2 regions of the Agromyces chromiiresistens genome follow, and region 2 is predicted to be linked to the other one. Evidence: predicted binding sites of a transcription regulator. Region 2 holds the regulator's gene; the other holds the start of a gene.

Region 1 (3,402 bases), on a different contig from region 2:
ACCGGCGCCTCGTCGACGAGTTGCGCCGCCGCGCGCGGCAGGCGCCGAGCGAGGAGTGGGCAGATGAGCTCGACCCCCGGCGGGCGGCCAGCGCCGAGGACGAGGCGCTGGGTCGCATCGGGGATGCCGCGGCGCTGGCCACGCTCGACGGGCTTCCGCCCGACCAGCGCGACGTGATGGTGCTGCGCATCATCGGCGACCTCACGGTCGAGCAGGTCGCCGCCGTGCTGGGCAAGCGCGCGGGTGCGGTGAAGGCGCTGCAGCGCCGGGCGCTCACGGCGCTTCGAAAGAAATTCCCCGCAGGGCGTACCCCTGCGGCGACCTCCGGCGATAGCAGGGAGTGAGATGAGCAACCACCGCATTCACGACGACGAGGCCGCAGCCCTGCTGCGCGGCGATGTGCCGCCGCGGCGTGCCGACCTCGCGGGCGTTGCCGACGCCGTGGCCGGCTTCCGGCTCGCGGCCGGGCAGGCGGCGCCGCAGCCGTCGGCCGAGTTGCTGGCGCGACTCGACGCCGACCGCGTCGCGGCGGGCTCGATCTCGTTCGACCCGAACGCAACGACTGCGGCGACGAGCCAGACCCCCAGTGGCTCGTCGCCGAAGATACGGAGAAGAAGAGTGGCATTCACGGGAATCGCCGGGCTCGGCCTGGCAGCGAAGATCGCGATCGGTGCGGCGGCGGCGACCGCCGCAGGGCTCACGGGCGTGGGCGCCGCCGGCGCTGCCGGCGTGCTGCCGGCACCGGCGCAAGAGGTCTTCGACGGCGTCACCGGCCAGCAGGAGCCCGGCGGCGAGCACATCAGCGACACGGGCCGCGAGCACCGCGAGTTCGGCCAGCAGACCGCCGAGGATGCTCGCGAGAAGGGCGCCGACCGGCGCGACGCCGCCCACGAGAACGCCGAGGAGAAGCGCCGGGCTGGCCTCGACAAGGCCGCCGAGCACCGCCAGAACGGTGACGCACCGGTCGTGCCCGGCGACGAGGCATCCGAGACCGGTCAGCAGGCCGCCGAAGACGGCGCCGCGAACGGCGAGGAGCACAGCCAGACCGGGCAGGAGACCGCGGACGACGCGGCCTCGGCCGGTGAAGAACGCAGCGGTGACGGCCAGTCGACCGCTGACGACGCGCGTGACGGGGCCCCCACCCCCGAGCGATGAACCTCTGACGTTCTCGCACCCGTCACGACGCGACCGCGAAACGGGCTCCCGACCGGCTGGGAGCCCGTTTCGTGTCTTTGTTTGGGTGCGTGGGCGAGTGAGTGAGTGCGGGTCGGGCGGGTGCGTGCCTGCGGGCGCGCGTGCATGAGTACGGGTCGGTCGGGGGCGAGCGGGCGTGTGCGTGCCGGTCGGTGGGGTCATCGCCCGATTCATTGTCCACAGTTTCGAATATCTCTTCGAACCCGAGCCACTTCCGGGTAGGCTCGGGGTATGGCCGCAGCTGATGCAATACCCGCACTGATCGGGGTTTCAGCTGCGCTCGACGGGGTCGATGCGGTGTGGTCGGGCGCCTTGGCCGCTGGTGCCGCCGGGTCGGTCGACCCGGTCGGCGATGCGCGGTCGATGAGCGACGACGGCCTGGTGCGGGTGACCGAAGCCCTGGGTGAACTCGCTCGGCGTGTGCAGGCATTGCAGGCGCCGGTCGCGGCCGAGCTCGCGGCCCGCTCCCGCACCGGTGCCGACGATGATGTAGCCCGCCGGCACGGGTTCTCCTCGGCCGAACGGTTGATCGCGTCCGCGACGGGTGGCCGGTTCCAAGAGGCGGTCAAGCTCGTCGCGGTCGGTGCGGCGACCGCACCCCGGGCCGCGTTCACGGGTGAGGTGCTGCCGCCGAGGCATCCGCACCTCGCACGGGCAGTATCGTCGGGTGCCGTGTGCGTCGACGCGGCAGATGTGATCCGCCGGTTCCTCGACGGCATCGCGCCGCGCGCCGACCGGGTCGAGCTGTCCGAGGCCGAGGCGTTCCTCGTCGATCGGGCTCCGGTCGTGGGGGTCGACGGGCTGCACCGGCTGGTGAAGCTCATGCAGGCGCGCCTCGACCCCGATGGGGTGAAGCCGCGTGAAGACGAACTGCGGGCGGCGCGCGAGTTCCGCATCTGGGAAGACGAGCACGGCATGATCCGGTTCAAGGGTGCTGCCGACCCCGTCAACGGCGCTCCGATCAAGCTCGCGATCGAGACCCTCGTCGGCGCCGAGCTCCACCGGGCGCGCGACGCGAAGCGCCCGGCTCGGGGTGAGCAGGTCGAGGCTGGAGCGCAGCGACCGTCTCGAAACCCCGCCGGTTGTGACGACGTGGTCGCCGAGCAGCGCACGATCGCCCAGATGAACCTCGACGCGCTCGCCGACATCGCCCGTCACTCGCTCAGCGCGAACGACGGGCCCGTGGCGTTGCGGCAGGCGATGGTCGTGGCCCGCGTCGACGCCGCCGCGCTCGAGTCCGGGCGCGGGCACGGCACGATCGACGGCATCGACCAGCCCGTGTCGATCCCCTCGATCGAGGAGCTCGCGATGTGGGCCGGCATCTCGCCCCTCTACTACGGCGACGGCTGCGAGACGACCCGCCTCGGCCGGTCGCGCCGCCTGTTCTCCCAGGCGCAGAAACTCGTCCTCATCGAACGCGACGGCGGGTGCGCTTGGCCGGGCTGCACTCGACCGCCCTCGCACACCCAAGCGCACCACATCCGGTGGTGGAAGCGCCACCGGGGCCGCACCGATCTCGACAACGGCATCATGCTCTGCGCACATCACCATCACCGCATCCACGACGACGGCTGGGTCATCCTCATCGAGCACGGATTCACCTGGTTCGTGCCGCCGGCGCACCTCGACCCCGACCGCCGACCACGCCCCGGCAACCGACGACTCCCATCGATCGCACCACCACCCCCCGACATCGCTGCCCACCTCGCAAGCGTCGCCGCCTGACCGCGACGATTCCGATGATCCTCGGAATCGTCGAGGAACGCGCCGCCCGGTGGAGCATGCGGCGTGTCGGCGTGTCGGCGTGTCGGCGTGTCGGCCCGCTGCTCGCCAGCTCGCCGGCCCGCCCGGGCGACGGGTCATCACGTACCTCGCTCAGTGACGCACAGCGGGGGTGCCGGCCGGGCTCGAGTGCGTGACCGTGTCGACGGCGGCGAGCCCGCCGGTCGCGAAGGCCGCGACCGCGTCGAGCACGGGGTCGGCGCCGAGTACGCGGACGTGCCCGAACCCCTCGGTCAGGAGCAGGCGCGAGCGATCGCCGTGCGCGGCGTGCAGGCGCACCGACTCGCTCGACGCGACCTCGCGATCGCCGCGATCGTGGGCGACGAGCAACGGCACGCCGTCGGGCAGCGGTGAGCCGACCGCGTCGAAGCGCCGATAGGGGTCGTCGACCTCGGGCAGCACGCGCCGGCTGAATCCGCGCGCGAG
Region 2 (3,402 bases):
CGCGATCAAGGGACTCGACGCCGACGTCACCTCGATCGAGGCCGCGCGCAGCCGGATGGAGGTCGTCGACGACCTCTCGGCGAGCGGCTTCGACCACGGCATCGGGCCCGGGGTGTACGACATCCACTCGCCCCGCGTGCCGTCGACGGCCGAGCTGCAGGAACTGCTCGAGCGCGCGGCGGCGGCGATCCCCGCCGGGCGGCTCTGGGTGAATCCCGACTGCGGTCTCAAGACGCGCGGCTACGACGAGACGGTGGCGTCGCTCGCGAACCTCGTCGAGGCGACCCGTGCGGTGCGGGCCGGACTCGCACGCGGGCTCGCGGCGCCGGTCGCCGGATGAGGCGGCGGGCGGATGCCGCGTGAGCGGCATCCGCCCGATGCTCGGCGCCTTCGCATCGTTCGCCGGGGCGATGCACAGGCGGGCGGCGTACCGTCATCGCATGCGACTCGCGGTTCACGAGACGGGCGCGGGCGCCCGCACGGCCATCCTCATCCACGGCATCATGTCGGACTCGCGCGCATGGCACCGCGTCACGCACGAACTCGAGGCGCAGGGCTTCCGGGTGCTCGCGGTGGACCTCGCCGGACACGGGCGCAGCCCGCGGGCGCGTCGGTACTCGCCCGCCGCATGGGCCGACGACGTGGTCGAGACGGTCGAGCCCATGCTCGACGGGCCCCCCGACGTCGTGCTCGGGCACTCGCTCGGCGGCCTCGTCGCGAGCCTCGTCGCCGACCGGCTCGCGCCGCGGGCGGCGATCTACGTCGATCCCGCGTTCGCCTTTCCGACGGGCCTGCGCGGCCTGGCGTACAAGGCCTTCTTCGCGATCGCCCCGAGGCCGCGGCGCGGGGCGCTCGTGCGGATGAACCCGAAGTGGAGCGCGGTCGACGTCGACATCGAACTGGCGACCCTCCGCGACTGGGACAAGCGGACCGTGCTGGGCTTCGCCGACACCAGGCCGCTGGTGCCGCCGGCCCGACTCGTCGCCCCGACGCTCGTGCTGCTCGCCGAGAAGAGCCTGCTCATCACCGAGCGCGTCGCGTCCGACCTGCGCCGACGGGGCATGACCGTCGCGACGGTGCCGGGCACGGGTCACACGGTCTTCCGCGACGATCATGCTGGGTTCATGGACGCGGTGATCGGCTGGCTCCGTTCGGTGGCGCAGCCTGCGGGCGCGATCGCCGCAGGCGCGACGAGCGCATAGCGTCCTCCGGACGCACGTCACCCGACGTCCCCGGCCTCGCCGATCGCGCGCCGCCGGCGCGGCCGCGGGCTCAGACCGCGCGCCGCCGGCGCGGCCGCGGGCTCAGACCGCGCGCAGCACGGCGACGACCTTGCCGAGGACCTCGGCCTGGTCGCCGAGGATCGGCTCGAACGCGGTGTTGCGCGGCAGCAGCCAGGTGTGGCCGTCGCGCTGGCGGAACACCTTGACGGTCGCCTCGCCGTCGAGCATGGCGGCCACGATCTCGCCGTTCTCGGCGGTGCGCTGCGAGCGCACGACCACCCAGTCGCCGTCGCAGATGGCCGCGTCGATCATCGAGTCGCCGACGACCTTGAGGATGAAGAGCTCGCCCTTGCCGACGAGCTGGCGGGGGAGCGGGAACACCTCGTCGATCTGCTGCTCGGCCGTGATCGGCACGCCGGCCGCGATGCGGCCGACGAGGGGGACCATCGCCGCGTCGCCGACCGGCGCGGGATCGCCCGCCGACGGAGGTCGCTCGTCGAGGCCCGGCAGCTCGATGAGCACCTCGAGCGCGCGGGGGCGGTTCGGATCGCGCCGCAGGTAGCCGGCGAGTTCGAGCTGGTTGAGCTGGTGCGTGACGCTCGACAGCGATGCGAGGCCGACGGCGTCACCGATCTCGCGCATGCTCGGCGGGTAGCCGCGTGTCGCCACCGAACGCTGCACGACCTCGAGGATCGCGATCTGCTTCGCGCTCAGGCTCTTGCGGCGGCGTGCCCTGCCGGTCTCGCGCACGTCGTTGTCGCTCTTCACGGTTCCGCCCCTCGTTGCGACCGCCTTCGCGATCGGATGTCGGTGGTGTCTGATCGACTGTTCCCAGACATTCGAAACTGTATCCACATGCGGCGGGAGCGGCAAACATTCGTTCGAGTGTGTCGCGAGATCGCTCCCCGAGAAACCCGCAGTCCGATGCTTGCAGTCGAAGATGTTCGAAGATATATTCGGAACAGAGATTCGCATCCGGCCCTCCCGGCCGAGGGCCGGATGCGATCCCACGCAGGAGGGTGACATGAGCGCAGCGATCGTGACGAACGAGTACCGTTCCGGTGTTCCGGTGCCCCGCGCAGGCCGTGTCGACGGCGGTGCGGAGGGTGCACCGCGCACCCGCCTCCGGCTGACCCGTCGCGGGCGCGCTGTCTTCACGACCCTCGCCGCACTGCCGATCGTCCTCTGGGCGCTCGCAGCCGTGCTGAACGCCGGCGGTGCGGCCGCCGACCTGGCCGGGGGCGATTCGCTGCAGTACGTCACGGTGGGTGCCGGGGGCTCGCTCTGGGAGATCGCCGAGGCGATCGACCCGTCGGCCGACCCGCGCGACACGATCGCCGAGATCGTCCGGCTCAACGGGCTCGACGGTGCGACGATCGAGCCGGGCCAGCGCCTCGCGGTCCCCGCTTCGGAGTAGGCGGTCATACGAGGTCGCACGCCGGGGGCGTCACGGGTCGCGTGGCTAGGCTGGTTCGGTGACGAGTCTCGACGACCTCCCCATCCGCGACGACCTCCGTGGTCGCGACCCGTACGGTGCGCCGCAGAAGGCGGTGCCCGTCGCCCTCAACGTCAACGAGAACACGCATGCCATCCCCGAGGACGTGGCGCACGACATCGTCGCCCGAGTCGCCGCCGCGATCCTCCGGTTGAACCGATACCCCGATCGCGAGTTCACCGAGCTGCGAGAGGCGCTCGCCGGCTACCTCGGCCACGGGCTCGCACCCGAGCAGATCTGGGCCGCCAACGGCTCGAACGAGGTGCTGCAGCAGGTGCTGCAGGCGTTCGGTGGGCCCGGCCGCTCGGTGCTCGGATTCGCGCCGACGTACTCCATGTACGCGCTGCTCGCCTCGGGCACGGGCACCCGCTGGATCGCCGCCGACCGCGACGACGACTTCGAGCTCAGTGCCGAGACGGCGGTCGCCGCCGTTCGCGAGCACGACCCCGACCTCGTCTTCCTCTGCGCACCGAACAATCCCACGGGCACGCCGCTGTCGCTCGACACGGTGCGTGCCGTCGCCGACGCGGCACGGGGCATCGTCGTCGTCGACGAGGCGTACTTCGAGTTCGCCGACCCCGGTGCCCCGAGTGCGCTCACGCTGCTCGAGGGGCGGCCGCGGCTCGTGGTCTCCCGCACGATGAGCAAGGCGTTCGCGTTCGCGGGCGCCCGCGTCGGCTACCT

What was found. The regulator LexA, encoded in region 2, represses DNA repair genes until DNA is damaged. The targets are predictions, from matches to a motif close to TCGAACANNTGTTCGA.
Region 1: the regulator LexA is predicted to act here: its motif matches at 1,380-1,395, upstream of PX701_RS18155 (HNH endonuclease signature motif containing protein).

Annotation. Positions count from the first base shown of each region.
Region 1 is NZ_JARFNL010000008.1:87,191-90,592, reverse strand. Features, by position in the region: gene PX701_RS18165 (RNA polymerase sigma factor) at 1-344, shown strand, start outside; gene PX701_RS18160 (hypothetical protein) at 346-1,155, shown strand; gene PX701_RS18155 (HNH endonuclease signature motif containing protein) at 1,426-2,919, shown strand; gene PX701_RS18150 (alpha/beta hydrolase) at 3,070-3,402, opposite strand, start outside.
Region 2 is NZ_JARFNL010000004.1:1,709,697-1,713,098, forward strand. Features, by position in the region: gene metE (5-methyltetrahydropteroyltriglutamate--homocysteine S-methyltransferase) at 1-340, shown strand, start outside; gene PX701_RS15120 (alpha/beta fold hydrolase) at 441-1,202, shown strand; gene lexA (transcriptional repressor LexA) at 1,305-1,991, opposite strand; gene PX701_RS15130 (LysM peptidoglycan-binding domain-containing protein) at 2,248-2,640, shown strand; gene PX701_RS15135 (histidinol-phosphate transaminase) at 2,699-3,402, shown strand, end outside.